DNA from 4 places in the Desulfosediminicola ganghwensis genome. Region 2 is predicted to be linked to each of the others. Evidence: riboswitches for the same ligand, from Rfam matches in the RefSeq annotation. Region 2 holds a riboswitch; each other region holds the start of a gene.
What was found. Region 2 has a riboswitch for thiamine pyrophosphate ahead of FCL45_RS01450 (NRAMP family divalent metal transporter). Riboswitches for the same ligand answer to the same signal wherever they lie in the genome.

Region 1 (8,201 bases), 1.0 Mb from region 2:
CTGATGACCAAAGATAAAATGGTTAATCTCTATATTCCGGAAATGGCAGAGTGGATAAAAGAGATCCAGCCGGAACTGGAAGAGAAGGCACTGCAGCAGGATGCTGACTACCCATTTGTTTTAAACGCCGGCCGCCATAAGCCTGAAAATGCCAATACCCTGATGCGCAAGCCGGATTGGAATGAGGGGCGTAGAACTTGTACGCTGGCGATGAACCCGGTGGATGCAGAATCATTGGGCATCGTTGATGGCGAGACGGTCAAAGTCATCACCGAAGCGGGTCAGGAACGTATTGAGTTGGAGGTAACAGGGGAAGTACGTCAGGGGCAGGTGTTGATTCCCCATGGCTTCGGACTCAAATATCGCGGTGAAGTACACGGTATCAATGTGAATCGTCTGACCAAAAACACCCATCGCGACAGGCTGGCTGCAACTCCATTGCACCGTTATGTCCGTTGTCGGGTTGAGAAGGTGGGGGAAGGCACGTTGGATGTTGGAAGGCCGTGAGAGGTGAGAGGGGAGAAGGGGGTTGGATGGTGGACGTGAGATTTAGGGTACTTCTGCCCTCTAACTTCTAAGCTATGACCATAAGGAAAAATTCGATGAAAAAACATAACTGCGAAAACTGCAGATTCAGAGCGAGGTACGATAATAACCCAAAGTCATTGCTGGGACGCCTGTGGCACTGGCACATTGGTTGGTGCCCAGGCTGGAAACGCTATCTGAACGCGTTACCGGAAGAGAACCGGGCAGATGTCGTTGAGAGGTATAAGAGGGTGTCTGACAAGTAAAGAGATTAAAGGGCATTACAGCTCAAAGTGTTTTCTGCCCCAGTCACGCATCAGCGTTATTATCTCCCGCAGACTCTCTCCACACTCGGTCAGCGAGTATTCCACTTTGGGCGGTACCTCCGCATAGACCTTGCGCGAGATGATTCCGTCAGCTTCCAGTTCACGGAGCTGTTTGGTCAGCATGTGCTGGGTTATTCCCGGCATCATCCGCTTCAATTCACCAAAACGATATGTCTTCTCCAGTAAATGGTAGAGCATAACCCCTTTCCATTTTCCACCAATCAATTCCAAAGTTGCCTCAACCGGGCATCCCTGGTTGCATTTATATGTGTCGTGACGCATTGATTTTCCGCAATAGTATGTTTTTTGATACTACGTAATTAAATTATGCCTACTTGCACGTCAAGCATGTACTTCCTATACTTCATGTGGTCAACAAATAACCGTTATGCTCACTCGGCAGAGGAGGGTGCAGGGTTGGGTATGATCTGAATTTGTTGGGTGAACAATCTGCAGAGTGGAACTGTCGCCTGGAAATTTGAATTATTTATATTTCACAAAAAAGATGTAAGGGGGAGCAGATGAATTACCAAGGGTTTACGACATTCAAGGCTGAACAAAAAGATGCAATTCTCACCGTCTCTTTTGATTATCCGCCGGTAATTATTCAGGGCATTCCAATGCTTGACGACCTGAATCGCCTGGCCGATACTGCTTGAGGCAGATCGCAGTGTCAAGGTCGTGGTGTTTCAGTCTGTGCACCCTGAGATTTTCGTGGCACATGCCGACACAAATTTTTTGAAGGATATGTCGACCAAAGCGGTCTCCCGTGAAGAAGTTGAGCTACTCTATCTGCAGACCACGCTGGAGAGAATCAGTAAACTGCCCCAGGCCACCATTGCCAAAATCGAGGGGTTTGCGCGGGGTGGCGGTCACGAATTTGCCCTGGCCTGCTATATGCGTTTTGCCGCTCGCGGCAAGGCGAAGTTTATGCAGATGGAGGTTGGCATGGGCATTCTGCCCTGCGGCGGTGGCGCTTCACGCATGGCACGGCAGGCCGGGCTTGGCAGGGCCCTGGAAATCATTCTGGGCGCACGGGATTTTGACCCATCCAACCCCATTCTACTGAATGATTTCCGGGGGCTTGCCAGAAAAACAGCCGGGCCGGCTGAGGTAAACCTTGTGTAATGCTCTGGTGCGGGATGGATCAGTGGCGTGGTTGATGTTTCAGGGTGAATCAGAGTTCTCACCGTGATTCATAAAGGCAGGATTATCTGGTGAAGTTTGTGATGAGCGCAACCTTGGAGTAGTTGTAGTAATCTATGTTGGAATAGTTCTCCTGATAGGCGATACCAACTTCAGGGGTATAGCCGAATATCTGCAGGTTGCTTTTAACTATTGAAAAGCTGATCTTGATAATATCATCGTCTCGGGTTTGTCCCCAGAAAGGATCGGTTCCCTGGTAGGTACGTTTGCCGAAAGACAACGATGGGCGGAGTTCCAGGGAATCAATAATGGAGTAATAGAGAGTCGCACCTATTGAGCCCCCGTAATATGTATAGGCCTTTTCATCAGTGTGGGAACCTTCGAGATAGAGATCCGCAGTCCAGCGGATCTTCCCGAAGTTTCTGGTGCTAAGGCTGGTTGTGAGAGTTGTATTGACCGCATCGAGATAACTTGCGTCTATGACTTTGAGATAGCCTAGTTCGAAGTCAAATTTAAGGTCGTAATTTAAAAACTTATTTGGCGAATATATGATATTTCCATATGGGTATTCATAAAAATGATCACCAGCGTAGAAGTTTTCATTGAGCCCTGCCTTAAATCGCATTTCAGGAAATGCTGGAGGTGTAACCTGAATTCCCACGTTCGCGCCGAATCTATCGAAATCACCTCCTTCATAATCGGTAAAAAAAGCGTCTACATATGTGACCAACCAGTTATCATCGAAATGGGCACGGGCAGCTCTCAGTGAATAATTGATTCCCCAAATTTGTTCATTATTCTCAGGCTCAATAACCTCCATGGGCTGTCCCAGGATGGTAATAATTTTTTTGTCGGTGAAATTACAGGGGTTGCTGTCACTTACCAGGGCGAAATCGAGGTGTACAAAGCCAAGTCGTGAGTCTATCTCATCAAGATAGACATCAATGTTTCTTCTGACGGCCCAGGGGATGTTCGGCCTGTCCAGTACGCTGTTAAAGAGTTCTCTCGCTGATCGGTATTTGTGATCCAGGTAGAGAGCCCTGGCCAGTTCGAGCTGAACCCGAGGGCTTGGTGATTGCTGGGCCAGGGCCTGAAATATCTGAACTGCGGATTCGGTGTTCCCCTTGTTGAGCTCCACAAGACCAACCTCAAAGAGAACCTGCAGTGGGTCTGTTGCGTCAGATTGGAGAACTACCTTTTGCGCGGCGACAGCAGATGCTGGAAAAAAGAAGCCTCCGCTTCCCAGTAAAAGCATAGCCAGAAAAAAGAGGCTTTTGAATGTCATAGAGCAAATTTCAATTTATTGACTTATTTTACTGCTCCAAAGCTACCAACATATCCTGAATCGCCTGATGTGCTAACCAATGAGAAAACTCCACCGGCTTCCTCAGCATTTGGCCCGTAAAACTTTCCTTCTGCACCGCCTGTAAGTCCATTATCCGTCGTTAATTGCCCTGAAAATTTATTGGATCCCTCACTAATACTTAAGGTATTTTTGGTTATATCAAGGTCTGAAGCATCGGTGAATCCACCAGTATCGGCCAAATTGTACTTTTGAGTATTACTTGTAGTGAAGGTTACATTTCTATTCTCGAAATCTGCGGTAAGTTCCAAATCACTTTGCGTAAGAAACGGATCGTCATATCCCGTATCTATATAAAAACCAGTTGTTGATCCATTAAATGTCGCACTTCCTGTCGAGGGGATTGCGCTGTCAGGCGTTAGTGTACCTATTGTGATTGCCTCAAAAGACCTGTTGGAATCGTCAACTTTGTTAAACCATATACCAAAAGTCTGATAGTCGAAGCCTGCATTATATGGATCTGAAAATGCTCCCAGCTTGGATCTATCGTCGCTTAAAACAAGTATCACTGAATTATCTGTGATAGGGTTTATTGTGCCGGAATTATCATTCCAATCAATGGTTCCCTTAGGGGTGGTGACTGACACACTTTGCACATCGCCATTGGAATTATATTCAATTTCTGCTGTGGAATTAGAGCTGATACCTTGGTCTGTAACGGTAACAGTACCGTCACTTATCTCAACATCAAATCCGGCGGATAATCCTGATTCAGAAAAAGGTTGGGGGGCTATGTCATTGGCTGTATCGGTTGAACTGCCGCCACCGCCACAACCTGTCAGAGTCAAAAGGCCCAAGCTGCAGCTAACAACTGAGAAAGCCTGTAAAAGTTTCATTTCATATTCTCCCTCTGTTTTATTTGGGTGTTTCTATTTTCCACGGTCCTTTTAAGGTCTTTGGGGGTGCAAGAGCAATGGAGGTTTTGGCGGATAATGCTCTCTTTATATTGTAGTTCGTGTAAATAGTCGTAGATGCTCTTGATAATAGTTAGGTGTAGTTATATTTATAACAAATTGATGTAGTGTCAATGTAAAATACGGCCTACTTGTTAAACGGATTTAAGTTGTTAGGCAACTATCGCTTGAATTGCCTCGAATTGCAGGTGGTTTGATGGTTGTGTAAGTGACGGAAAAATTTTAAAAAAAAATTATATTGCGATTGAACCTCAGATTACGATTTGTGATGGGAGATGAAAGGGGGGGAGGAAGGACTACATCACCGCCATCTTTGGTTGCAACGATTTTACGATGTAACATTCAGCGTATGAAGTGAAGAACAGATTGAATTCAATGTTCACGGTGTAATCGCCTGCCATCTCACGCCTAACTCCTGACCAGCTTTTGCTGAGCTTCAGAGCTAATCTGAAAAATATCAAGAGAGGTATCGCACGACAGGTCGAAAATGTGGTGTGGTTCGTGGCATGTATTAAGGGTCTATTATTAGAAAGGCTCTGGATAATCGAAATTGGGCCCATTGGTGTCATACCGTCAGATTCGAAGTGTGAGACACCCGGAGCCAAAGCTGGTTTCTGGCAATTGAAGACATGACTCGGTAAAAAAGGCCCGTTGAAATAATTTTTCTTTACTGCATCATTACCGGTGTTACTCCTCCTCCGGAGTGGCTCTAGGTTATGTAATATAGCAATCTCATAGTATTATTTCTCGATATAGGCTGGTGGCAGGGAATTGCAGTGTTTTATCAAATGTGCACTGGCCGATTCTGCCACTGGGGTATGACAAATGCCTGCTGGACATGAGTGAAAGCGTTTTTAATGTTAGGCTATGTGGGCAAGCTTTTGCTCTTTCGTGATAATAGCAAGATGGGACTTGTCGAGACGTGAGTCCTCTACATCTATTTCGAGAAGTCATTTCAAATGAAAGTGGTGCTAAATTATGGAGGCAGGATATGGGTATTCTCTCTTGGGTTTTCCTTGGCCTGGTTGTGGGCTTGTTAGCGAAATTTATTATGCCGGGGGCTGATCCCGGTGGCTTTATCGTAACAATTATTATCGGAATTGTAGGTGCCTTTGTGGGTGGCTTCATTTCAACCAGGCTTGGCTTCGGCACCGTAACCGGTTTCAACTTCTCCAGCTTGCTCATAGCTACTGGTGGTGCCGTTTTATTACTTTTAGGGTATCGAATGATAAAAAAATAGCTTGTCGTAGTTGCCGGTTCATTCACACATCAATGTGATGCCCCACGCCTCACTCCCGGCCAGTGGTTGCTGGTTCTCAGGGGTAATCAGAAAACATTTTGATGTATATACAGGCTCTTAATCAATGTTATGATAAAGGGCCTGTTTTTCTTTGTAGTTATAATTTAGAAAATTTTATGCGTTACAATTCAGAGAGAGTTGGAGGGGCCATGGATCCATATCCATGGCCCATTTTGGGTTAAAATTTTAAGTTTGTTGAAACAAATAATTGTAAGCCAGTCCAATTTCGCTCATCAATTTGTGTCAGTTTTTTTCGAGCTTTCTTTTGCTCTATACAGTAATAAACAAGCTACATTTCAAAGAACAGGGGTGCCCGTGGATTACGAGCTGAGATTATACCCTTAACCTGATCCGGGTAATGCCGGCGTAGGGAATCATTGTTTTTCTCCACCTCCTCCCCCCCCCTCGATTTGAATTGTGTTGGTCTCTGTTTTTCGCCTTTTGCGGCAAAGTTTGTAAGCTATTAACATTCAGCACAATGAATAAGAGTAAATCATGCACGTTGTAATTAATGATCAGAAGTATGCGCTGGCCGAAGAGGCCACCGTAAAGGATGCTCTGCATTTGCTGAATATGACGGAAGAAGGTCTCGCTGTAGCCGTCAACTATGCAGTTATCCCCAAGAATAATTGGCCAGTCCATGTGCTGTCTGACGGCGATGTGGTAATGCTTGTTATGGCGACTCAGGGGGGCTGAGATGAAACTGCTGGTTATTTCCACTCCCGGTTTTGATGGTGCGGAGACAGAGACAATTAACGCATTATTTTCAGCAGGTCTTGAGATTTTACACCTGCGTAAACCTGGGTGGAGTAATCTTCAGATGGCTGAGTTGCTGGATGGGATTGATCCGGCTCACCACCCCAGGATAATGATCCATTCCAATTATGATTTGTTGGAAAAATACCAGCTTCGCGGAGCTCATCTTCCCTCCAGATCGATTCATCCGTGTAGCACCACGCCTGCTTACAGTCGCAGCAGGTCCTGCCATTCCATAGAAGAAGTCGAGTGTTTGGCCGGTATCTATGAATATCTCTTTATCAGCCCGGTTTTTGATTCGGTGTCCAAGCAGGGGTATTTGTCGGCAGTTTCTGTTGATGAACTGCACAACTGTACGAACAGTTCCGGCAGAAGACTGGTTGCCCTGGGGGGTATAACTGCACAAAAGCTTCCTGAACTTTCCTCCAGTATTTGCTGGGGTGCTGCCGCTCTTGGCACTATCTGGCAGCATGAAGGAGTGGTCGAGCGGGTAAGTGCTTTTCGAAATTTGCAGAAGATTGCCGACCGAATCTGAGCCACGATTCTGTCTGGTCGCTATGATTAGAGTACCTTAAATTTCTTATAAAAATAGAATTATTATGATTGCTGGAAAAATTCAGTTTATTACAGACCCACGCCCTGATTCCAGTCTTGTGGAGCAAGCGGAGGTCGTTTGTCGCGCAGGGATAGATTGGTTGCAGTTTCGTTTTAAAGATGCCGATCGGGATGAGAAGCTTTCAGTAGGTAAGGAGGTGGCCGAGATTTGCCGGAGTTTCAAGGCAACATTTATGGTCAACGACGACATTGAGCTGGCTGCGGAACTTGGTGCCGACGGCGTTCATCTCGGCCTGGATGATGGTGAGCCTCAAATGGCCAGGGATTTGCTCGGTAGCTCGGCGATCATTGGCGGGACATGCAATACTTTTGCAGATATTGAGCTGAGACACAAGCAAGGCGTCGATTATATCGGGCTCGGGCCGTATCGATTTACCTCAACCAAAAAGAATCTGAGCCCGACTCTTGGGCTTGAGGGGTATCGGACCATAATGCAGGAATGCCGGCGGCGGGGGATTACAACTCCAATTGTCGCCATTGGCGGAATTGCGGTTGAAGATATCGCACCGCTTATTTCTTCAGGTGTCCATGGTGTTGCCATTTCATCACTCATTCTTGATGCCGAAAATCCCCAGAGCAGGATAGCTGCCATCAGGCAACAGGTTTCATAAGTTTACGCAGCATTTTTTGTAATCCCAAAATCATATATGCGTATTATGCGTGGTTACTCTATATCTCAGGAGAAGAATCGTGAGTGGAAGTTCTTTGAAAATAGCAGATTGCACATTTGAGTCTCGTCTTTTTACGGGAACCGGCAAATTCGCTTCAAACAATCTGATGCGCAATGCCATCATCGCGTCGGAGAGTGAGTTGGTGACGGTGGCGCTGAAGCGTGTCGATCTGGCAGATAACAATGATGATATTTTGCGTCATCTCGATCATCCGAGGCTTCAGTTGCTGCCAAATACTTCTGGCGTGCGTAATGCCAGGGAGGCTGTTTTTGTGGCCCAGATGGCGAGAGAGGCACTTGGTACCAATTGGCTGAAACTAGAAATTCACCCCGACCCTAAATACCTGCTGCCTGATCCGGTTGAGACGCTTCTGGCTACCGAGGAGTTGGTAAAACAGGGGTTCATCGTTATGCCATATATCCAGGCAGATCCTGTTCTCTGCAAGAGGCTGGAAGAGGCCGGGGCGGCAACTGTTATGCCCCTAGGAGCACCAATTGGCACCAATAAAGGTATCCAGACTGCAGAGATGTTGAAAATCATTATCGAGCAATCACAGGTGCCGGTTGTGGTTGATGCGGGAATAGG
Region 2 (8,201 bases):
GTGTACTAGTTTCCTCTTCAGTTCAGGCTGTGCTGTATGGGCTCATGAGAAATTTGGGCTAAAGCAGGATCACCTGGTCGCTGGCGTCCATCAATTTATCGGATAGCCGTCTTTCCCGCCGGGTCAGGTCTGACTCGGCGAAAGTTGTGCCATAGTAGGCGTTGATGATCCTGGTGGCACTCATCTCCAGCGTCTTGAGAAACAGCTCAAGGCTACCGGACTGCAGATAGAGGGTGGCATCATTGATAAAAAGGATGTCACGTCTGTCTCCCCTGAACTCTTCTAACAACTCTTCTATTTTTCGCGCATTTTCCGTGGCCAGCTGCAGGGTGTGGGCAGCGTCCCGGCCCATGGAACGCGGGGCGGCAATGTCGGCGGTCAGATAGAGAACCGGGTTGCCGGAATCAAGAGCAAGCTTGCCGCCGATTCCGGCAACCGTTGCCGGGGCCAAATCTAGAACAGCCATCTGCCGGCCATAGCCTGCCTCTAAAAACCGCTGCAGAATCAGGCCGGTTTTGGTGGTCTTGCCTGAATTGACATCTCCTGCAATCAGCGTCTGCCGGTTGAGATACTGTTCAATATGGTCAGTTGTCATCATGCGATCCCGATTTTGGTAAGCAGAAACCGTACCGCCAGAAATGAGGTGACCAGCAGGGTGAGGCCGCCCATCAGGTTCAGCAGTGCTGAATTTCGCAGGCTGACGTCAGACCTGTTCAAGAGGTAGAGAATGATCGCAATGATCAGAGGGGTGCCGGTAAGGCCTAAAGCCAGCATCAGGGGCAGGAGCAGGAAAAAGCCGCCCTTTACGAAAGGGCCGAGCATGCTGACCAGGCAGCCTGCTATTATGGCGGCCGCAAAGCGCTTGTCCCTGACATCCAGCTCCCATCCCATCTTGTCCGAGATAAAATAGGCCCCGGCCATAAAGGTGGGAGAGAGGGTGGTCAAGGTGGCGCACCACAACCCGATCATGAAAATCTTCATCGCATTGTCCCCCAGAAATGGCTTGAGGGCCAGGGCCGCGTCCGTGGCACTGGTTACCGCTATGCCGTTGGGATGGAGAACCGCTGCCGCCACCAGAAAAATGGCCACACTGTAGAGACCGAGGGCCAGGCCCATGGAGGTAAAGGTGTCGAACCGGGCCAGCGAAAGCTCGCTTTGTTTCCAGCCCCTGGCATTGGTATTGTACGTATGCATGCCGATAATGGTGACATGAACGGCTCCGCCCATGATAGCCGCCATCATCATGGCCGCGTTGAGCCCCCCGGGGAGATTGGGACGAAGCCCCTGAACAATGCCAGGCAGAGAGAGTTCCGCCATAAAGAGCGTGGCCACAAAACAGGCAACGACAAAGATCACCAGAATTTTACAGAGCGTTTCAAATTTCCGGTATCCCTTGCGCACCAGAAATACCGAGATCAGTATGCCGTACAACATGCCCCAAAATGGGGTGTCCACGCCGGTAACCAGAGAGGTGATGCCCGACAGCGCGCTCATGAGCACCATGGCCGCCAGCCAGGTTGCCAGCAGCGCGTCTACGGTGAGCACCCATGCCCAGCGTTTCCCCAGATGTTTTTCCGTTGCGGCAATAATCCCCTGACCTTCAAGGATGCCTACCCTGGCTGCCAGATACTGTGCGGTGGTGCCGAATACCGCACTGAGGATCACTACCCACAGCAGCTGGTACCCATAGCTGACACCGGCAATGGCCACGCTGGCTAATGTCGCTGGCCCACAGGCAACTGCGCTGATGATCCACGCGGGACCCATCTCTCTTGCATATCGAACGTACTTGACTGGCATGGGATCTTCTGTTCCTTAAGTTCTGGAGAGTCAGCAACGGCTGCTCCGGTTTTCATGAACGCTCTTTTCTTTCAGGTAAAATGGTTCATGATAGCGAGACTGTCTAAGGAAGGGGAAGCTTTCTACGATGCCGGAAAGAACATTCCAGCGGGAAAAGCGATCTTCGAATTTCTTGCGACAGTGTGAACTGTATCAAGTTCGATGGGTATGATCTCAGCTCTGCAGACATTGCAAAACACCCCAATCGGAACGTGGAATTACTAATGATTTATCAACTAAAAAGCAAATCATTTTGAATCATGGGCGGCAACCAGCGGGCTAGCTGACCGATGATTCTGAGCTGGCCTTGTTTCTTGCCCGGATGCAAAACAGCTGATGCGCTGGGTGGTGGCGCTGTCTGAATGGTGCAGTCTTAGCAGATGAGCGGTGGCTGGTTTATTGCGGATTGGCAGAAAGTGCCGGTTGCCGGAAATAGTGTTGATCTTCCCAGCGCAGCATGGTCAGGAACCTGCCCCAGACACAGCCAGTATCCAGCCCGATGACGTTGTTATCATTGTCGTGGCATCCTTCCAGGGAGGCCCAGTGGCCGAAAATCACTGTTTTTTCCAGGGCGATACGTTGAGGTGAGGCGAACCACGGATGCAGGCCATTGCCGTTGATCTTGCCTGGCGACAGCTTGCATCTCATATCCAGACGTTGGTCGCTGAAGCAAAGACGCATCCGGGTGTAGGCATTAATGATATACCGGTATCTCTCTATACCCGATAACTCTTCATCCCAGGAATCGGGTTGATTGCCGTACATCTGTTCAATAAGCCATGGCCAGTTTTCACTGCGTAACAGGTTCTCGATTTCCCGCGCATTGTCTCGGGCTGTCGGCAGATCCCATTGGGGGGAGATCCCGGCGTGACACATGACAAATTCATCATGCTCTGCCAGCAACGGTTGTTGACGCAGCCAGTCAAGCAGTTGATTTTTATCAGGCGCGGTCAGGATCGGGGCGGTTTTGTCTTTGGGCCTAGGTGGAACAAGGTCGAGGGAGACCGCGAGCAGGTGCAGATCATGATTGCCTAAAACGACGGTTGCACTGTCCCCAAGACTGTGCACGAATCGTAATGTTTTCAATGATTCAGGGCCCTTGGCGACTAGGTCGCCGGCGAACCAGATACTATCCTGCTGTGGATTGAAGGCTGCTTTTTCAAGCAACAGCTTGAGTTCAGCAAGGCAGCCTTGCACATCTCCCACAATATATGTCGACAAAATAACCTCACTCAGTTGGAACCGTTGAATAGCGCCGGGAAGAAGTGTTCGATTTAAGACGCAAACATCAGGCCATGTACATTACGCAGGACACATCGCCCTGACCTTATTTCAAAGGGTGTTTCTACAGCATTGCTGCCAATACTGTAAACAGATTAATCATTGTGGACGGGATGAGGATGGAGGGTGATAATCAAACGGAGTCACAATCAAACACCAATCAAACACAATCAAATAAGGTCAGACCACGATATAAATTTATAAAGCTACCAAAAACCTGTTTTGTCTCCGGTAGATGGCTTGAACAGAAGGCGACGTGCATAGGTCTGCACTATTCAAATAATCCTTATTTTTCTTGACTTGTTTACCGCGTCATAGTGTAAACAGCCCCTTCTGTTTTGCAGCTACTAACATTTGCACACGACATCGCCCATGTAAGGCAGTGTTCCGGGTTCACTGTGTCTGCAAGAAAAATTGAGGACTATGCCCATTTTATGGGTGTGTTTAACATATCATTATTGATTCGAGCATTTGTGAAACCGCTTATCAGCGGAAATGCCAGTACGTAAAGGAGTTATGGTAATGGGTGCAATATTCGGCATCGATTTCGGCACATCGAATTCAGCACTGTCAGTAAATATTGATGGGCAGACAGAAGCAATTGAGCTTGATGAACACAACACCAACACAAAACTTTTACCATCAATTATCTTCTATGATTATTTCGAAAAAGAATTCCTTTTCGGCCAGCAGGCAATTGAGCGATATATAGAAACTGATGCGGAAGGCAGATACATTCAGTCTGTGAAAACATATCTGCCAGATCTTAACTTCAAAAGCACCGACATAGCAGGCACCACACATTCACTGGAGCAGCTCGTCAGCCTTGTACTGAAACACATAAAATCGAAGGGCGAAAACCATCTTAAAAGTGAGATAACCGATGCGGTGATTGGTCGCCCTGTAGTCTTTTCAGAAGACAAAGAGAAGGAAGAACTGGCCGAGAAGCGCCTCCTGGATGCTGCACGACTGGCAGGATTCAAAAATATATATCTGGAATATGAGCCGGTTGCCGCTGCAAGCTTTTATGAACAGACATTAGACGCTCATCAGGAGCAGCTCGTTCTCATTTGTGATTTTGGTGGTGGTACTTCAGATTTTTCCGTTCTTAAAGCCTGCGGCAGAAATAAAAAAAGTTACCTTGAGAGAAGGAAAGATATCCTCTCTCTCGGCGGCTGTACTGTTGGCGGTAACACCCTTGATTCAAGCCTGATGTGGTCGGAGGTCGCCAAAACATTCGGTAAAAATGTCAAGCTTTCCTACCCCATGACCAAGAACGTGGTCAGTATGCCCGGTTCGATAATGAACAGACTGCGAAAATGGCATTTAATTCCGCAGCTCAATACCCCCAAAACGATGAGATATCTGCATGAAATAGAACGGTTTGCCGACGAGCCACAATGCATTCGGAACCTCATTTCATTGATTGAGCACAATCATGGTTATTCACTGTTTAAGGCGATTGAAAAAGCGAAAATTGAACTTTCCGGCAGAGAGCAGACGGTGATTGAGTATAAAGACTACAATATTTCAGTCCACCAGCCGGTTGCCATCGCTCGATTCAATGAGACCATAGCAAACGACATCGAGCGTATCATACACTCGATAAAGACCACGGTCAGCAGCGCCGGTCTCGGTAACAACCAGATAGACAAAGTGATGTTGACAGGTGGAACATCAAATGTCCCTCTCATTAACAGCTATCTCACCGCCACCTTCGGAAGAGAGAAGATTATCAATACAGATGCGTTTACCAGTGTTGGCCAGGGGCTCGGCTTTTGCGGCAATCAATATATGTAGTTCATGGTTTGTAACAAAAAGGGGCAGAGTGGAATTACTTGTATCAACTCGTGTAATTTTAGTCAGTCCCTTTTAGATTTGCCTCCATCAGGTTAAACCGGTGCCATCACAATTGTGATTGTCACCGGCTTTTTTGAGTTGTTCGCATTTGTTATGCTCATAAGTAGGAGTTTATTACGTGTCAGCTGAGAGTCGCAAGCACCACATTGCAGGGGGAAGCTGGGATCCACAGTGAGTTTGTGCGTAGCTCTCATCTAAATTCGTTTGCGTCCCAGTGCGGTCTATACGCAGTTAATCATGGAAATCATAAGCCTGGAGAACTAGAAATCACTGATGATAGCTTGCATAAACTTCGGGTTCGGCACTTGCAATACGCCGATTCTAAGGGATTAAAATTATCATCGACCAGGTTTTAGTCCTTGTTCTGGTACTTTCTCCAATAATTATTGTTGGAGGTGTGTTGGGTAATGCTCAAAATAAAAGAGTATCGCAGGAACTTTTTCGCCTAATTGTTCTAGCGCTAATGTTTTTAATCGGTTTACGACTTTTATGGCTTGCATGATGTGAAAGAGCGTGAATCCGGAGGTGAACCGCAGGGGGTATAAATAAGACCAGCAGCCCCGGTTATCTTCTGCTCTTTGACTGTTGTGCACGAGATGGGCAAACCATGACTGCAATTTAAGGCAATTCCGTAAGGATATTTAGAAACCTTCCTCACATATCGGGTACGATCCTTTCAGCAGCTCCGGGCATGAGCCTAGAGCTTCGTTTGTAAACCGACATATTTTTGAACAGACGCATGTAAGAAGTTGGTCTCGACTGGTTTGGTGATATAGTCGTTCATGCCGGCTTGGATACACTTCTCTTTATCGCCGGCCATTGCAGTTGCTGTCATCGCAATAATTGGAATATTCGCCTTGCTCGCGATAGGGTTGGCGCGAAGTGTCCTGGTTACATCTAAACCATTCATACCCGGCAACTGGATGTCGACAAACGCGATATCGTAATCCTTTTCCCCTATCAGCTTTAAACCTTCCTCTCCGGTTCCAGCCTGGTCAGTTTTGCCTCCGATTTTCTCCAACATAGACGATATGACGATTCTGCTGACATAATCATCTTCGATGATCAGGGCATTAAAAGAACCGATGTTTTTTGTCTGTTCCAGGGAATTAAGCAAAGAAACGTTATCAGCACTCTGCTCCTGAAGATAAAATGGTAAGTTCAGGTAAAAGCTTGTTCCCACCCCTTCCTGGCTGGCAACGCAGATACCGCCCCCCATCAGGAGAACAAGCTGCTTGACAATAGCAAGGCCAAGCCCCGCTCCCTGTTCGCCCGTTTTGCTCTTCATTTGGGTGAAGAGGTTGAAAAGATTGGGGATATCATCTTCAGCGATCCCAATGCCGTTGTCAGAGACTGTGATCAGTAAGCAGACTTTTTTTGTGGTTCGATGTATCGTATCGATTTCGGTGTGAATATCATCTGTCTGGCTGAACTTGATTGCATTGCCGACAAGATTCATCAAGATCTGAGACAACCTGTTGTCATCTCCATACAGGGAGTCCGGAACGTTTGTATGCTGGGTAAATGACAGGGTGAGGTTCTTTTCCGAAGCCATCAAGGAAAACATGGTATCGATACCGCCCAGAACATCCCGGAGCCTGAACGGTTTCGGTTGAAGGGCCATTTTGCCGGCCTCTATTTTTGAGATATCAAGTATATCAGAAACCAGACCCGTCAGACGCCTGCAGGAGTTGATGCCCATTTCAACATATCCCCGCGCGCTCTCTTCCAGCGCCTCTGCCTGAAGCAGTTGCAGAGTCCCCCAGATTCCATTTATGGGTGTTCGCAGATCATGGCTCATATTGGCAAGGAAAATGGATTTGGTCTGATTCGCTATCTCCGCCTGTCGTTGTGCGTCAAGTAATCCTGTCACGTCACCCATGGAGAACAGCACCCTCGACCAGCTGGCTTCGCTTCCGGGCACAATCGCTCCCCTGATCCGGGCTACGCGCCTGTTCCCCTTAAGTGTGCGAATGTTGTATAACTGCGACTCTGAATAACCGATACTGGCAAGTGCTGATACAGCCTCGATAAAAAGAGGAAGCGATTGTTTCTCGGTAAACACATATGAATACTCGTTGAGCAGCTGTTCCCTGGTATCTGCTTCAAAAAGCTTCAGGCTTGTGGAATTAATGTCGACTATTTTTACTGTTCGGGCCAATACCCGGGCGACCTCGATGTTTGACCTAAAATACGACTGAATGTCGGTAATCCCTGCTTCCGCCAGATTATCGATATACTTTTTTACCTCTGTTAAGTCCTGTTCCCATACGGAGATAGGGGTGAATTCAAATATGCTCCTATATCTTTTTTCACTGTCAACCAGTGCCTGCTCTGCTTTCTTATGCGTAGTGATGTCACGGGCAAGCCCCAGCACAAATGTCTTTTCCCTGGTTGTGTAACTGCACAGGGCAACCTCTACGGGAAATGTTGTTCCATCTTTCTTTCTGTGCAGGCCGAGAGTCCTGTCCAGCCTCCCCTGGTTGAGTTCATGGATAATATCCTTTATCTCGGCTTTTGAGGAACCTACTTCAATCTGATCTGTGGTCATGGTCAGCAGCTCTTTTCTGCTGTAGCCGGTGGAGCTACATGCTTGCTGGTTGACCATCAGAATACGACCGGAAGTATCTGTGAGAAAAATCGAATCCTGTGCATGTTCCACAAGCAGGCGAAATTTTTCCTCACTATCTTTGAGGGATGTAATATCAACCAGGTATCCCTGGTAATGCGTTACCTCCTGCTGCTCGTTGCGTTGGATGGTGGTAAAATGTTCAACCCAAATTAACTGTCCATTTTTGGCCACAAGACAGTATGGGAGATGGCTGAATCGGTTGATCCCCTTGCGGGTGTAGGACTGCACCTCATCTTTTACCCTGTCGAGATGGGGCGGGTAAATCAGGTCCGCATAGGTGGTTTTATCGGACAGAAAATCATCAACCTCATATCCAAGCAACTCCTTGATATTGGGCGAGACATATTCTGTCGGCCAACCGTTCTTATTCTGCCATTTCATTACAACGACATTTCCGGTGACAAAGAGGTTTCGCTCTTGTTCTAATACCTCATTGACATTAACCAGCTCCCTGTTGAGTTGGCGGAGCTTTTTTTCGGTCTTCTTTCTGGCAACAATCTCTTTTCGGAGTTGAATGTTGTTGTATGCCATTGTTGCTATTTCACTGGCCATGAACTCAAGAAGCAGTGCTGCAGCTTCAATCTTCTCC
Region 3 (8,201 bases), 920 kb from region 2:
TGGATACAAAAATATTCGTGTGTTTTTTTCAATTGATGCAGATGTTTCAGAGAGTAAAAAGGAGGAACTGCTTCTGATGGCTCAGAAGTATTCACCAGTTTATAATAGTATTACCAAGCCTATTGCGGTATCCGTGGAACTGGATAGCAATTGGATTGAAATGTGAACCCCATGATAGAGGATTATATCCTCTCTGACTTAGGATACGGTCAAACTGCATTATTGAATGCATCTGACAGTTAAAGCGATACCGCAAGACTGAACATACCTCTGTCTGCAATGAATATCTTCGCTCTACACACATGATTCACACCCAGTTGTGTAGATTCATATTCTGATTTTGAAGATACTTCCTGAAAGTATTGAGACTTGCTACAAAAGAGGTATCAGGCAAAATCGAGCCTTGCTGCCAGGATGTGTCCAGCCAGTTCACGAGTTTGACATTTAATGAACAAGATGACCTCTCCCCCTTCCTCACCTCTCTTCTATCTGAAACTCTTTCTCATCATATAAGGTTTCGGCCCCTTCTCCTTGTTCATGCCGTTATACATAGCGATCCGCTGGTTCTTGCCGATAAAGAGACGTAACTGGGTCAACCGTTCCCACAAAAGCGCCATCCTGGTGTCCTTCTTCCAGGCCTTTTTGAGCAAGAACTTACTTGCTGCAACCGCATCCGGGCTCTTTTCGCAGATTGTCCGGGCAAGTTCTTCCGCTTCAGCCAACGGCTCATCACTCACCTTACTGATCAGCCCATATTCCGCCCCTTCAACTCCTGAGAAGAAACGGCCGGTCATGGTCAGTTCCTGGGCAATATCGACCCTGGTCAGGCGGGACAAGGTCACCATGCCGCTCATGTCGGGGATCAGCCCCCACTTCATCTCGAGGATGGAAAGTGTGGCCTCCGGAGTGGCAATACGATAGTCGCAGGCCAGAATGATCTGCATGCCTCCACCGAAGCAGTTGCCATGCACAGCGGCGATAACCGGAATTGGCATATCCCGCCAGACATGGGCAACGCGCTGGAATACGTTGTCTTTCGTCCATGGCAGCTTGGCAAAGAATTTCGGCACCATAAGTGGATTTTTCGCCACATACCCAAAGTCGAGGCCTGCACAAAAAGAAGGCCCATTACCTTTCAGGATGACGCAACGAATCGACCGGTCCTTACGAATCGTCCGGGCGGTACTGATGATCGCTTTCAACATCGCTTCATCCAGGCCGTTATGTTTATCCGGTCTGTTTAGGGTCACATAAGCTATGTGATCACGAACTTCTAACTGTACTCTGTCGGTATCGGTCATGGCGGCTCACTAGTATTGATTAGAAACATCCCGTTTACGTTCACGTAATATATTTATCAAAATGTGAATTCATTTGCCCGTATTTTCTGGTAATTTTCACTCGAAACGTCAATGAACCTAAAAATAAAACTTTTGGCTCAATCAGCTGTAATATAGCTATTATTGTTCAGCGGCACCCTTCGGCATTCTGAAAAGAAACAGTGAAGGAGAAACAGGCACAGAAGGTTTGACAGCTTTAACGTCCAGACTCAAAGCAGCAACCAGAACTGAGATAGAACGCAAAAAAGGCCGAACACCCTCTGGATGTTCGGCCTTTTCGGCAATGCTGGCCAGGGGAAACCCCTCTGGCCTATATGAAAAACACCCCGATTCCGGAATCGGGCTGAGTGGACACTGGCTCCCCGGGACGGACTCGAACCGCCGACAAGGTGGTTAACAGCCACCTGCTCTACCAACTGAGCTACCGAGGATTAGTCGAAATAACTCCACTAATACGTGGATTTATCCTGGAAAAAACGTTGCACCCCCAGACAGGGGAGGGCAAATTACACCATTTTTTTTATGGCTGCAAGTTTTTTCACTCTCTCTTTTCAATTTCTCACACCAAAGCATGCAAAGTAGCCCCCAACAACCGCTGTACATACTGGCTTCAGGCAGGAAATAGGAAAAAAATGCGCCCTGTAACTCGATTCGTTTTGGTTACTGATAAAAACAACAAAAACCCCAATCCCCAGACTGTTCAGATTGCGGCTTTATTGTTTGGTGCCAAGGTCGGAGCCGAACAGTGGAACTCCATTCGGCTCTGTCCCGAAAATGATATTAAAAAGCTAGTACTTCCGCTGTTATTGAGCTGACTTGCAGGCCGTAGCCTTGCTTGCTTCTTTCCTTTGATCCATCATTTTATACGCGCAAAATTCACCACACATAGTGCACGCACCATGGGCTTCTGCCAGCTCTGCTGTTGCACCTCTTCGTTTTCTGGCCAGATCTGGATCAAGCGCGAGTTCGTACTGTTTTTCCCAGTCCAGATTTTTTCTGGCCCGTGACATCTTGTTGTCCCACTCCATCGCACCGGGAATACCTTTTACAATATCAGCAGCGTGACCCGCTAGGCGGGTTGCCATAACACCTTCATGCACATCTTCTATGGTCGGCAGACAGAGATGTTCGCTGGGGGTTACATAGCAGAGAAAATCCGCACCGGCACTTGCCGCTATAGCGCCGCCGATTGCACAGCTTATGTGATCGTAGCCTGGTGCGACATCGGTCACCAGGGGACCGAGAACATAGAACGGCGCACCATGGCAGAGTCTCTTCTGTAACTGGATGTTGGTCTTGATCTGGTCAAGCGGCACGTGGCCAGGTCCCTCGATCATCACCTGTATACCGGCATCCCAGGCACGCTGCGTCAGCTCACCAAGGGTCAACAGCTCATGGATCTGGGCCCTGTCTGTTGCATCGGCAAGACAGCCCGGGCGGAAACCGTCACCCAGCGACAGAGTTGCGTCATAAGGCTTTACCAATTCCAGTAAGCGGTCAAAGTATTCATACAGGGGATTTTCCGCATTATTGTGCTGCATCCAGGCGCAGGTAAAGGAGCCTCCGCGGGAGACAACCTCCATGATGCGTCCCTCGTTGTCCATCTTCTCAAGTGTTGCCCGGGTAACACCGCAATGAACGGTGATGAAATCGACGCCGTCCTCAAGATGTTTCCTGATACCGTCAAAAATATCATCCACACTCATATCGACGATGGCTTTTCCTTTTCGAACAACGGTGTCGCATGCTGCCTGGTAAAGAGGAACGGAACCGATACAGATATCGGTTTCGGCAATGATTGCCGCCCGGATTTCATCGATCGGTCCGCCGGTGGAGAGGTCCATTATAGCGTCAGCACCTGCGGCTACTGCTGCTTTTGCCTTGGCAAGTTCGTTCTCAATGGAGGTATCGTCTTTACTGGTGCCGATATTAGCGTTGACCCTGGTTCGGATTCCCTTCCCTACCGCCAGCGGCTTTCCGCTCGTTCGCCTGTTGTTCCGGCATACTATTGCCGTCCCTTCAGCGATTCGATCTCGAAGTATTTCCGGGTCGAGACCGGCTTCTGCGGCTGCTATCGATACGTCCTCGGTCACGTATCCTTCACGCGCCAGTTCCATCTGTGTTTTATACATTGTTGTGCCCCATAGTGAAGATATCGAAGGGTTCGATCGGGGCGCGGCAGGATGCCGCGGACGATTCGACCGTTCCCTCCGCCGGTATTATCCGGATCAGGTTCAAAGGGTCGATTCGTTATTCTACGAAAAACGAAACTCTCAGTCCGAAGACTCCCCCAGGTCAATAAGCATGCAACTCTTTCTGATGGACAGTTGCATTGAACATTTTCCCGGGAAACTACCAGTCGCTCCTCGCCAGGTCAAGCTTTTGTGGAGAGCGTTGAGGATGGTGTGGATAAGAACCTGGCCTGCAAAACAAAATAACCAATGTCCAATCAGAGTTCTTTCCCACAAATAATCGACCACTGTAATCGTGGCCGATCTCGAATGGCGCGGGCACCAGCTTTTATCGTCACCTGCTTCAAACAAAGGTGGGGCGATAACCTGCCCCCACTTTATCAGGCTATGCCGTAGATCATGGATTCATCTCGTACTGGTCTTTCATGCTATACACATACGTTTCCCAGATGTGCTGCAGCTGCTTCGGGTTCACTGCCGGGCGTTTTACCATCCTGGTACAGATCTTCTGCTGGATGAAGCTGGTGGAGCCTTTGGTATAGAGTTGCAGGGCAAATTTCGAGAAGTCCCGGATCATGACCTCGAAAATCTGGTCGATGAGTGCCGGGTCAATCTTCATCAACTTGGCGTTTTCGAGGATCAACTGGCCATACACCACGAGGGTGAACAGTTCGCCGAGGTTGAGCAGAAAATCAAAATCCTTGATCTGTTGCTTGCTGGGCTTGCCGACAACCAGCAGGATCTTTAACAGCCTGATTTGCTTTTTGAAAATTTTGACGTTGGGCGAGTTGAACTCTTTGTAAATCGTGCGATAATCGTGAAAGCGTGTTTTGCCCAGGCCCTTGGTCGCCCCCTGCCTGAAAAGAAAATCGTCATTTACCGGCGCAGTTTGCCGCGGCGTTTCGCTATAGCTGCCCGGCTTGAAAAAATAATTGGCCATGAATTTAATAATAAGCGCCATGTTTACATGAACGGTACCCTCAAGTTTAGGGAGCGCCCTGATATCTCTGGCAGCCATCTCAAAGTACATATCCTTTTCAAAACCTTTGGCGGCAATAACGTCCCACAGTGCGTTGACGACATCTTCGCCCTGGGTCGTCACCTTCATCTTGACCATTGGCGTAAAGAGCAAATAGCGCCGGTCCTCGGTACCTGCGACGCGCATGTAGTCGATGGCCCTGAGAGCAAAAAGCTTCATGGCCGTAAGCCGCGCATATGCATCAATAAAAAGCTGCTGAACATGGACGAAATCGGTGACGTAATGGTCGAAAAGATGGCGGTTGGCAGCGTGGTTGATTGCCTCGTGGAAGGCGTGGCTACAGATGCCTATTGAGGCCCAGCCGAGGTTGAATTTGCCGACGTTGACAGTATTGAGCGCCATATCCCAGGCATCCCGCCCCCTGGCCAGAATGTCATTCTCGCTGATGGGGTAGTCGTTCAGCTTGTATTCTGCGACGTAATTTTGCGAATTTATGACATTTTTTACGAGTTCGTAGTTCTCGTGCTGGGAGTTGACTGCGAAAAAGACATAGTCGCCGGAATCATTGAACTTGCCGAACGTTGAAACCAGGGCCGCCTCGTTGGCGTTGCCGATATAATATTTCGAACCATTCGCCAGCCAGCCCGAATCAGACTGTGGGGTAAGCCCGACGTCGCTGGTGTAGATATCTGCACCATGCTCTTTTTCCGAGAGGCCGAAAGCAAAAATCTCACCCTCTCCCAGGAGGCGCGCAGTTTTATGTTGAATCTCCTCGTTGTTACTCATCCAGATGGGGCCAAGACCAAGAATAGTCACCTGCCAGGTGTACCAATAACTCAAACCGTAAAAGCCCAAAACCTCGTTGATGGCGCAATTCCTGGACGTATCCCAACGTTTTGCTCCATCACCGAACTTGGCAGGAGTAAGAAATGTGGCAAAGAGTTGCTCCCGATGCGAGAATTCGAGGAAGTCGGCGTACCAGACCCGTTCGTGATCGTCGTGCTTGAGCTGCTCCTTGCCCTTGGTCTCAAAAAACTCGATGGTCTTCAGCACCAGTTGCCTGGATTCGCTGTCAAGATGCTCGTAGGACACAGTTTTAGGGTTCAGGAGCAGGTTTCTGGTTACCTGGATACTCTCATCCTGCGCTGAGTCCTGGTTGGTTTTTGCATTCCCGCTATTGAGCAACATGGCAATACCTCCTTCAGGTTATAGATGATACTGATGAACAAGCCGCTGATATAAACTGGTTAACAAGCGTTAACTTTGTGGGCTAAAAAAAAAATCAGCATGCCTCTGCTCCGGCATGGAACCGATTTTCGCTTTATCCTTGTTATTTCAAGCCATGCAGCAGGCGCTGATACATCCGCCAATATTTTTCCTTCATTATCGTCGGCACATCAACGACCTTTTTTGAAACATACTGCGCGAAAAAGCCGTTACAGGTGCAGAGCAGCAACATGGCGACCTCCTCCGGATCATCGCGGCGCAGGCTGCCCTCAGCCATGCACTCCTGAATTCGTTCCACCATGAATTTCTGGCTTACGGTCGCGTCTTTGGCCAGTACCCCTTTGACCTTATGCTCGACGGTGTGATCCATGGTCAGAAAGAGTATCTCATGATATTTCCGCTGCTCGGTGGCAAAAGCGAAAAAACGCCTGGCTGCGAGATCGAGACGTTCCATCCCGGTTGTGCCGAGCAGGGCCGGCTGCAGGTAGGAATCGAAGGTTCTGAAACCTTCCCGCAACACCTGGTGGTGCAGGGCCTCCTTGTTCTCGAAATGACGATAGATGGCGGTGGCCGAGATGGCCGCCTTCTCTGCGACCTTGCGCATGCTCATGCCCTTATAGCCTTCAAGCAGATAAATGTCGCAAGCCGCATGGAGAATTGTTTGCTTTGTTCCAATCATGTTAACAGCTGTTAACATAGCCTGAAATGTATGGCAAGAATTTTCTCAAATGCATTTTTAATCAAAACAATTACAGTGAATTAACCGACCAGTGATATTGCCGGGCATTTCCTGCATCAACAAGGAGGAAGGAATGGTTGGCCGAAACACTCCCCTGCAGAGCAGATGATACGTATTCAACGTGTCCGTTAAAATGGGGGGAGGTTCACTCTGCCGAGCAGTCTACACTTTTATAGACTTTATTGCGTAGAGATAGGGAGAGATATCCAATGGATGATTGAAAACCTGTGCACTGCTCTTGCCCCTGACAAATCTTACCCTGGGGTGGCAAGAAGCTAGTCGGATTTTCTAACAGGCCATCTTTGCTTTACTATATATAGCTGGGACTAAACGCTCAGATGGATTAAATTCTTCTATGCGTGCTATTCTTTCAGAGACATTCTCACTTTCAGCTGAGGTGTTACATGCAATATGGTGCCATGAATTTTCCAGTCAGACCGATACTGGAAGAAATCGAGATAATTTCACGGTTGGGGTTCGACTATCTCGAGCTTGCCATGGATCCCCCCATGGCACATCACAGTATCGTGGCATCGAACAAGGCAGCCATCTCCCGGGCTCTGAAAGATTCCGGGCTGGGATTAGTCTGTCACCTGCCCACCTTCGTGACAACTGCCGACCTCACAGCAAGCCTCCGTCAGGCATCATTTACAGAAATGCTCCGTTCCCTCGACGTTGCGGCCGAAATGGGCGTGAAGAAGGTTGTCCTTCATCCCAGCATGGTTATTGGCATGGGCTCCTTCATTCTGGAAACAGTCAAAGGGCATTTCTTTGATTTTTTGTCCGAAATGGTCACCGTCAGCCAGCACTTGAAGATATCTATCTGTCTCGAAAACATGTTTTCACGTAACCTGCTGGGCGTGGAACCTGAAGACTTTGAAGAAATCTTCAGGCTATTCCCTTCTGTCAAACTAACGCTGGATACCGGACACGCCAATATCCATGACCACCAGAAAAGTCGTCTGCAAAAATTCGTTCAACTGCATGGCGCCCGCATCGGCCATCTTCATTTCAGTGACAATCACGGCAGACGGGACGACCACCTGGCTATTGGAGAAGGATCTGTCAATTTTGATGAATTGGTGCGGAGCCTGCAGGGCGTCGGATACGACGACACCCTCACTCTCGAAGTGTTCGATGCCAATCGCAACATGCTTGTTGATAGCCGTGAGCAAATCAAAGCGATGCTCGAAAACCGGTAGCGGCAACCCATGCCCCGAATCCACTCATCGGTAAGCAGTGTTGCCGCGAAGACGGAAAAGATGCATCTGTAGTCGTTCTGGCCTGAATCCTTTCCGCAGGTAGTATTCAGGCAGAACCGACCGGGCAAATCAGCTCGCATTTACGACAGTATTGAACCAGCTCCATTGCGCCGTTTGCATGCTCATCAGCGCCTGTCGATTCTGCTTTTGACTCATTTTCAACCATTTGCAAATTGCAGCATATTCTATCGTATACACCACTTCTGCCGGGTAGCGATTCAACACCCAAGGTATCTGAAAAGTAAACCTGTTGCGAAAATGCTCCCTGGGGACATGCCTTGCGACACGGCATGCTGCACTCCCCGCAGTGATCAAAGTCCAGACCACCGGTGGAGGGTATGTCTTCTGCCGACAGGATGACCCGCAACCTTACTCTGGGACCATACTCTGGCGTGATCAGCATATTATTTTTCCCAATACAACCCAACCCGCACAACACAGCCGCATCTTTCATAAATACAC
Region 4 (8,201 bases), 2.7 Mb from region 2:
CCGATGAAGAAAGGGCATTTTTCAGGAAGTTGAAAGATGAGCGATCCAACGGCTGGATAACTATTCTTCTCCCGCTCCTGATATTTTTTATTATCGTTATAGATATCTATTCCGGTAACAGTACACCAAGCGAGTTGTTATTCTCTCCTTATATCATTATCGGAATAGTCGGTTTTTGTCTGCTGTATCTAGCATCACAGGTTATTTCAGAATTGCGCTTTCGTAAACATTATCTGTCACATAGATCACCAAAATCAATTACCTTTATGTTCTTACGTATCGGGTTTTATCTGGTTGTTGGCATAGGATTTTACTGGGTGATCAGGTATGCACTAATATAAGTAATTCCGATTATGCCCGGATATTCATTCCTGGTAGTATCTCCCATCCTTCTGTCTTCTGACCTACTCCCCGCAACACACACAAAAAAGACTGACCCGCAGTCTCGGTTTTGGGCTTTCCTGCGTCTTTCCCCGGATGTGCGCTAATGTCAGCTGAACTGGCAATACAAATTGTCTCAGCGATAAAAAAGTCTGGCGTACGAGTCGGTCATTTTCTGATTTTGCTTCGAACTGATACAATATTTCATGGAGCATTCTGTGAGTTAGTTCACCAGTCATAGACTGGTCTTCGACCAGCTAAAAGATTGCTGATTCCGAATGGTTTGTTGTAAATATTAAATTATGCCAGAGGTTGTAGTGGCACTATCTGGTATGAAGATAATATGAATAGGGAAAATCTATGCAGCCAAAGAATGCTTTGCCAGAGCAAGTTGGCGTATTAGGGACTTTTGCCGGCGTTTTTACTCCTTCCATCCTTACCATTCTCGGCATAATCCTTTTTCTGCGTCTTGGCTATGTGGTAGGTAGCACAGGCTTGATGTATGGTTTGCTCATCATTGGGTTGGCTAATAGTATATCGGTGCTGACTGCCTTTTCCCTTGCGGCGATTGCCACAAATTTCAAAGTGAAAGGTGGAGGCGATTACTACCTCATCTCACGCACCCTTGGCCTCGAGTTTGGAGGGGCGCTGGGATTCGTGCTCTTTCTTGCCCAGTCGGTCTCAATTGCCTTTTATTGTATTGGGTTTGGTGAAGTTGTCGCTGGCTATTTCCCGGGTGGTCCGTCAAGTCTCCCTCAAATGATCTCCGCGCTTGCAGTGGCTCTTCTGTTCCTTTTAGCCTGGGTTGGTGCCGACCTGGCCACGAAGTTTCAGTATCTGGTTATGGCATTTTTGGTGCTGGCTCTGACTTCATTTTATATCGGGGGAGTAGCGAACTGGGATAGTGGGTTGTTGGCCAAAAACCTCGCACGTCCACAAAATGCCGCACCATTCTGGGTACTATTCGCTATTTTCTTTCCAGCGGTTACCGGTTTTACCCAAGGGGTAAGCATGTCGGGAGATCTGAAATATCCTGAAAAAAGTTTACCGCTTGGAACATTTGTGGCTGTAGGACTGTCCATTGTAGTTTACGTAACCATAGCGATTCTTTTTGCAGCCAGCAGACCGCTTACTATACTGCAGAACGATTATGGTGCGATGGCTGATATTGCGTACATGGGTATCTTTATCGATGCCGGTGTCATTGCAGCCACTCTTTCATCTGCCATGGCCTCATTTTTAGGTGCGCCGCGCATACTGCAATCCCTCGCCAAAGATAAAATATTCCTTTTTCTGAATCCTTTTGCCAAAGGCAGTGCTGAAACGGACAACCCTCAAAGAGGAGTGGCTTTGTCGGCTGCTATTGCTTTTGCAACTATCGCTTTAGGTGAACTCGACCTGATAGCCCGGTTGGTTTCGATGTTTTTTCTGATTTCTTACGGGTTGCTGAATTACGCAACCTATTATGAAGCAGGAGCCTCCAGCCCTTCCTTCAGGCCGCGATTCAAATGGTACCATAAAAACATCAGTCTGGCCGGGGCCGCAGCGTGTCTGGGGGTGATGTTGGCCATAGATTGGGAATATGGTATTGCGGCTATCGCTATTCTTTTTGCCATATATCAATATTTGCGGAGAACCACCCGTCCGGCTCGTTGGGCCGACAGTCAACGTTCCCATAATTTACAAAAAGTACGGTCTCTTCTTCTCGAGGCAGGTTCGGACCCTGATCATCCAAGGGACTGGAGACCATATATTCTGGCCTTCTCTGCCACCAGGGAAAGAAGGGGAAGGTTGCTTGAGTTTGCAAGCTGGCTTGAGGGAAAAAGTGGTTTAACCACTGTGGTGCAATTTATTGAGGGAGAAGGGGCGCAAAGTCGTAAAAGGAGGCTTGAGGCGGCTGCTGAATTGAAAAGGGAAGTGGAAAGTCACCGGCTTGACATCTTCTCACGAGTAATTGCCAGTCCTGATGCTCTACTATCCCTGGACGTGCTTATTCAGTCGTTTGGTTTAGGTCCCATAAAAGCGAACACAATACTCCTCAACTGGCTTGAAGATAAAGATGATACTTCCGTTGCCCGCACAAGGAATTATGTGAAATATCTTAGGAGTGGTTATCGAGCGGGATGCCATCTTGTAATTTTCAAAGGCGATCAGCGTAGCTGGGATGAGGTTGAACTTGTCGAGCCTGAAAAACGGAGAATAGATGTCTGGTGGCGAGGTGATGCAACGAGCCGGCTGATGTTGCTACTGGCATATCTCACTACCAGAGATAAGCGGTGGGATGGTGCTACCATTCGGGTACTGGCTACCAATTATTCTGACCTGTCGGAAAAGAGTCTTGCTGATCTGCAGCAAACCATAGGTGAAACACGCATCAATGCGGAAATGATCCTGGTGGAAAATGCAAATCATCACTCTATCTCAAAATATTCTGCTGATGCTGAACTCACCTTTATGGGGGTTACCATAAGAAGCGAAGGTGTATTTGATATATTTGGCGATAATGTCCAGATTATCGAACACACCAATGGTTTGCTGGCACTGGTGCAGGCCGGACAGGAAGTCGATCTGGGTGCAGAACCGGAAGAAGGGGAGGCGGGTGATCTTGCTGAAGCGCAGGATAATCTCGACCGCCTGAAGCAAAGATTGAAAAAGGCTGAAAAGGCTGCTGCTGATGCGGCAGCTAAAGCCAGGACGGAGATGGATAAGATAGAGCTCGGTGGCTCAACGCTCGACCAGGATCTTGTCGATCAGTTGCGACTCGCCCTGCAGGCACGTGAAAAATCGGAACTTGCTGATAAGAGAATGGCTCGTGAACAGGCTAAAGTCGATCTGGCAATCAAAGAAGCTGAAGGAGGAACTTCAGAGCTTAAAGACGATGAAGCAGAGAATACAGAACACGATAATCCGGAAGATGGGGGCGGAGTAGATCGCCAATGAATTAGGATACCAAGAACCTGCATCCGGTGGTCTTACGCTTTGGTGTTTCCAAGAAGTGTTCAATCAGCTATGATGCCGATTGACGTTGACTCTGAAACCTCTTGTTCGCACCTGAACTGTCCTAGGTCGGCAGACAGGTGCGAACCTTTTTTTATGATCTGATAGTTTTCAGTGAGTGGAATTTTTCATCGGGGTATTGCTACCAGAAAGGCAGCTGGTTATGAGTGGAATAGATATAGACAAACTGACGGAACTACTTTTGCAGCAGCGGAAAGAGTTGATCGGGCAGAAAAAGGCCGGTCAGGCCTCCACCCGCACTGTCGAATTGGATCAATCAACTGTAGGACGCCTCTCAAGGATGGATGCCATGCAATCTCAAGCTATGGCACTTGAAGGCAAGCGACGACGAGAGATACAACTTACCCGCATTGAGGCAGCTCTTGAACGAATTGAAGAGGGGGAGTTTGGCTACTGTGCCATGTACGATGAAGAGATTGCAGGTCGCCGTCTCGAGATTGACCCGGCCAACCCTTTCTGTGTGCACTGTGCTGAAAAAATCTAGAGAAAAAAATCTGGTAATCATTGGTGGCGCCGGCAGAAATGTTGGTAAAACCGAATTCGTCTGCCGCCTGATACAATCGTTTTCAGCTGAATATGACATCTATGCGTTGAAGGTCTCTGCTATTTTCCCGGACGAGCATCTTTATCATGGGGATCACAGCCGTGATTTTCTTGAAGGAAAACTGTTTGAAGAAAATCGCCTTAATGGTCCAAAGGATACCTCCCGTATGCTACGGGCAGGTGCGAAAAAAGTGTTCTATCTTAGAAGTGATGACGCAGGGATAGAGGCAGGGTATCGGGAATTCTCGAAAAGAATTCCCGATAATGCGCTTGTTGTATGTGAATCAAACAGTTTAAGGTCGGTGGTTGATCCTGCTATTCATATTGTTGTGCGTTCTGTATCAGGCGAGATAAAACCGAGGGCGTTGGCGCAGCTTGCCAGGGCGAATCTGGTGGTGGTTTCAGATGGCACTTCCGGTTTTTCTGAACTCAATTCTATAGAAATCGTAGATGGCAATTGCTGGCAACTGATCCCTTGAGGTAATTTCAAATAATAAGGCGGCTTGGTGTCTGGTGGTACGTATCACCCTGGAGCTCTCTTTAGCCTGAAGTGCGCATGAGGGATTCGGGCTAATTAGCTTCTAACTGTTGTTCTCTCTCTGTAGTAATTGCTCGTTTCTGGTCCGAACCATAATCTGCCGACATTGTCAGTAAGGCAAAATAGTATCCGGCGGCTGCAATTATCAGAACCAGTATAGTGATACGCAAAAATTCCCACGGCTTTTGCCAGAGGAATACCAAAAGGACCACTCCTACAATGGCGGCAATGATGGGGTAACTGACGATAAATTGATAAATGGTCGCGTAGATATCAGATAAAATCATAGTGTTTCAAGTAGTATAGTTGATTTTGGGAGTATCTCATAGCTGTCGCAATTCATTGCGTAGCTGATGTGAAGATAATATGTAGTCACAAGTTATGCAAATTCCAGACCGATTTATTGGCTGCAGGTAACTGCTTCAGTCAGTTTACTCTCTGAATACGTTGAGGTATTCAATTTTATGTTGCCGGCTTAATCTGCATGACATACCATTAATCGTACGGTCAATCATTGTAAGTACAAGTTGATACGCGGGAGCTTGGAATAACCAGGCTGAGAGGGGTCTGAAAGGGCCCGACCGCTTAACCTGATCCGGATAATGCCGGCGGAGGGAAAAGTGTGGCTTTCAGCCATCTCCGCTCTGGGGGTGGCTTTTTTTATTGCACACGCTCCTCTGCCCGAAAGTAGTATCTGATTGTAAAAACTGCAGATCAGAACTGCTTCTCCGGGCAAAATTTCACTTTAAAGGAAATAAGTATGAATGGAGCGATTTGCAAGTTGAAGAGAGTATTGTTAATTTTTGCTCTCGTGTTCATTTTGCCTGCCTGGTGCCATGCAGGACAGACGTTAACTTTGATGACCCATGACAGTTTTAATGTCAGTAAAGAAGTTATTGCCGAATTTGAAAGAGAAAATGACGTTGTTGTTCGGTTTTTAAAGTCAGGTGATGCCGGGGCTGCTCTTGTTCAGGCTATCCTTTCTAAGAATAACCCAATGGCGGATCTCTTCTTCGGGGTAGATAACACTTTTCTATCCAGAGCTATCGGTGCAGATATCTTTGAACCGTACCAGTCTCCCATGCTGGAAATGATCCCCGATCGATTAAAGCTGGATAATGAAAACAGGTTGTTGCCTGTGAGTTATGGTGATGTTTGCCTCAACTACGATAAAGCCTGGTTTAAGGAAAAGGGGATAGCCCCACCAACTGACCTGACAGATCTGACCAGGGCGGAGTATAAAGGCCTCATTGCAGTGCAGAATCCGGCTACGTCCTCTCCGGGTATGGCGTTTCTGCTTGCAACCATAGGCAAGTTTGGCGAGGGCGATTATCTTAATTACTGGAAGAAGTTGCGTGAGAATAAGGTGCTGATTGCCCAGGGGTGGTCTGATGCCTACTTCGGACACTTCACAGCTGCTTCAGAGGGGGATCGCCCTATAGTGGTGAGTTATGCTACCAGCCCACCGGCAACTGTATATTATGCTGAGACTGAGCCTGAAGAGGCTCCAACCGTGGCATTAGTGACCGATGACAACGCTTTCAGGCAGATCGAATTTGTGGGAATCCTGAAAGGGAGCAAAAATGTCACGGTTGCCCGAAAATTTGTCGATTTCATGCTCAGCAAAACGTTTCAGGAGGACATTCCCCTGCAAATGTTTGTCTATCCGGCCAACAGCGAAGCTAATCTTCCTGAAATATTTATAAAGTATTCAAAAGTCGCAGAGAAACCGTTAAAGGTCGATCCCGCAGCCATCGAGACCAATAGGGAAAAATGGCTGGAGGATTGGACAAACGTGATGTTGCGATAATTACGGATGTTGGGTCTCGAGTAGTCTTTAAAACAACCAGTCATTAAAGCATAACCCCGATATCTCATCGGCACAGGTATAGGAAAGCGCGGAGTTCGTTGCACCAGATTCAGGCAGCCTGTTTGATTGGAAAATGTGAATAAAATTAGATTAATGAGCAGTGCAAGGGGATTGGCTCCAGGGCATTGGCGACATCTTGACTACGCAGGTTGTATAACCTGCATGTTGGTGAAATTTACATAGTGGTCATGGGGAATGCTGGTTAAAGGTATATTGTTACTGGGGTTGTACTGGTGAATGAACAATCTCGAAATTCGCTGCGGTGGCTGGTTTTTTCCCTGCCTCTGGTTTTCTTGGCACTGTTCTATTTTTATCCGTTAACCAAGATCGTGCTGTTCTCTTTTTTACCGGAGGGCAGCTGGCAACCTGAAAGGCTTGCCAAACTGGTCGCCAGTCCTGTTTATTTCCGTATTCTCTGGTTCACCATCTGGCAGGCGGCACTTTCCACCTTGCTGACTTTGCTGATTGCCCTTCCTGCAGCCTATATCTTTGCCAGATACCAATTTCGCGGCAAGAGTCTTCTGCAGGCAGTCATGACGGTTCCTTTCGTGCTGCCAACCGTTGTTGTTGCCGCAGCCTTTCGGGCACTTTTGGGGCAGAATGGGCTGGCGAATGACTTGCTGATAAATGTGTTTAATTTCAGCGTGCCTCCAATCAGGCTCGACCAGACTGTCTATTTTTTTCTACTCGCTCACGTTTTTTATAATTATTCACTGATTGTCCGCATTGTATCAAGTTACTGGGCCGGTCTCGATCCTAATCTCCGTTTGGCGGCGCGGATGCTTGGGGCATCACCCTGGCAGACTTTTTTACGGGTTACCGTGCCATTGCTCCTGCCCGCTATTGGGTCCGCCGGGCTTTTGGTTTTTATTTTCTGTTTCACCAGCTTTGGGGTGGTTCTCATTCTTGGTGGCCCAGGTTATGCCACTATCGAAGTCGAGATATATCGTCAGGCTGTGCAGATGTTTAACCTGCCTATGGCTGCCGCTTTATCGCTCATCCAGATAACTATCAATTTTATCCTGATGTGGATATACGCCAGGCTTGACACAAAATCGAAGAGTTCTTTCTACTCTGCCTCTGTGGCAGGGGGCGCTGTGCGCCCCGTAACTTCTTTTGCCAGGCTTATGATCATCGGTAATGTCTGCATTATGTTGCTGCTATTGGTAACCCCCCTGATGGCATTGGTGTTGCGCTCGTTTACGGGGCAAGAGGGATTGACCTTGGTCTATTATTCAGCGCTGTTTTCCACCGAGGCCCACTCAGTCTTTTTCGTTGAGCCGATCAAGGCTGTAGCCAACAGTGTTGGGTTTGGTATTGGAGCAATGTTGATTGCAGTTGTGCTTGGGCTCATGGCCTCGGTTTTTCTGGCATCTGATCAAGGTAGAAGAAAAGAGATTGTAACTTCAATCAGGCGTTACAAATCTTCCACAACATTGTGGGACGCTCTGATAATGTTGCCCCTTGCAACTTCTGCCGTAACGCTGGGCTTTGGCTATATCATTACTTTAAATGCGCCACCCCTCAATTTGCGTGATTCGCTGGCGTTGGTGCCAATTGCTCACGCCCTGGTGGCATTTCCCTTTGTGGTTCGCTGCATTTTGCCTCAACTCAGGCAGATACCACAATCGCTTCGGGAAGCAGCAACAATGCTTGGTGCATCACCGGCTCAAGTATTTTTTCAGGTTGATCTGCCGATAATCAGGCGGGCAATTCTGGTTGGGGCTATTTTTGCATTTTCTATCTCGATGGGAGAATTTGGCGCTTCAGCTTTTGTTACCAGACCGCACACTCCGACAATGCCTGTGGCAATTTTCAGATTTCTGGGCCAGCCTGGTGAGATGAATTACG

Region 1: it holds a riboswitch for thiamine pyrophosphate, as region 2 does, so the genes downstream of both, thiS (sulfur carrier protein ThiS) here and FCL45_RS01450 (NRAMP family divalent metal transporter) in region 2, are expected to answer to the same signal.
Region 3: it holds a riboswitch for thiamine pyrophosphate, as region 2 does, so the genes downstream of both, thiC (phosphomethylpyrimidine synthase ThiC) here and FCL45_RS01450 (NRAMP family divalent metal transporter) in region 2, are expected to answer to the same signal.
Region 4: it holds a riboswitch for thiamine pyrophosphate, as region 2 does, so the genes downstream of both, FCL45_RS13760 (thiamine ABC transporter substrate-binding protein) here and FCL45_RS01450 (NRAMP family divalent metal transporter) in region 2, are expected to answer to the same signal.

Annotation. Positions count from the first base shown of each region.
Region 1 is NZ_CP050699.1:4,986,610-4,994,810, reverse strand. It holds gene FCL45_RS21490 (molybdopterin-containing oxidoreductase family protein) at 1-507, shown strand, start outside; gene FCL45_RS21485 (winged helix-turn-helix transcriptional regulator) at 807-1,133, opposite strand; partial or broken gene FCL45_RS25425 (enoyl-CoA hydratase/isomerase family protein) at 1,373-1,898, shown strand; gene FCL45_RS21475 (surface lipoprotein assembly modifier) at 2,062-3,282, opposite strand; gene FCL45_RS21470 (transferrin-binding protein-like solute binding protein) at 3,306-4,196, opposite strand; gene FCL45_RS21465 (GlsB/YeaQ/YmgE family stress response membrane protein) at 5,266-5,514, shown strand; TPP riboswitch at 5,870-5,964, shown strand; gene thiS (sulfur carrier protein ThiS) at 6,070-6,270, shown strand; gene FCL45_RS21455 (thiamine phosphate synthase) at 6,272-6,865, shown strand; gene FCL45_RS21450 (thiamine phosphate synthase) at 6,930-7,556, shown strand; gene FCL45_RS21445 (thiazole synthase) at 7,636-8,201, shown strand, end outside.
Region 2 is NZ_CP050699.1:330,982-339,182, reverse strand. It holds gene FCL45_RS01455 (hypothetical protein) at 59-598, opposite strand; gene FCL45_RS01450 (NRAMP family divalent metal transporter) at 595-1,800, opposite strand; TPP riboswitch at 1,953-2,053, opposite strand; gene apaH (bis(5'-nucleosyl)-tetraphosphatase (symmetrical) ApaH) at 2,236-3,060, opposite strand; gene FCL45_RS01440 (Hsp70 family protein) at 3,643-4,920, shown strand; gene FCL45_RS01435 (PAS domain S-box protein) at 5,678-8,201, opposite strand, start outside.
Region 3 is NZ_CP050699.1:1,254,634-1,262,834, reverse strand. It holds gene FCL45_RS05390 (OsmC family protein) at 1-166, shown strand, start outside; gene FCL45_RS05385 (crotonase/enoyl-CoA hydratase family protein) at 486-1,301, opposite strand; tRNA gene FCL45_RS05380 (tRNA-Asn) at 1,696-1,771, opposite strand; gene thiC (phosphomethylpyrimidine synthase ThiC) at 2,144-3,472, opposite strand; TPP riboswitch at 3,528-3,642, opposite strand; gene FCL45_RS05370 (acyl-CoA dehydrogenase family protein) at 3,930-5,699, opposite strand; gene FCL45_RS05365 (TetR/AcrR family transcriptional regulator) at 5,842-6,417, opposite strand; gene FCL45_RS05360 (sugar phosphate isomerase/epimerase family protein) at 6,897-7,679, shown strand; gene FCL45_RS05355 (epoxyqueuosine reductase) at 7,786-8,201, opposite strand, start outside.
Region 4 is NZ_CP050699.1:3,241,505-3,249,705, forward strand. It holds gene FCL45_RS13740 (amino acid permease) at 742-3,321, shown strand; gene FCL45_RS13745 (TraR/DksA family transcriptional regulator) at 3,542-3,883, shown strand; gene FCL45_RS13750 (molybdopterin-guanine dinucleotide biosynthesis protein B) at 3,867-4,421, shown strand; gene FCL45_RS13755 (hypothetical protein) at 4,513-4,767, opposite strand; TPP riboswitch at 5,005-5,114, shown strand; gene FCL45_RS13760 (thiamine ABC transporter substrate-binding protein) at 5,241-6,290, shown strand; gene FCL45_RS13765 (ABC transporter permease) at 6,584-8,201, shown strand, end outside.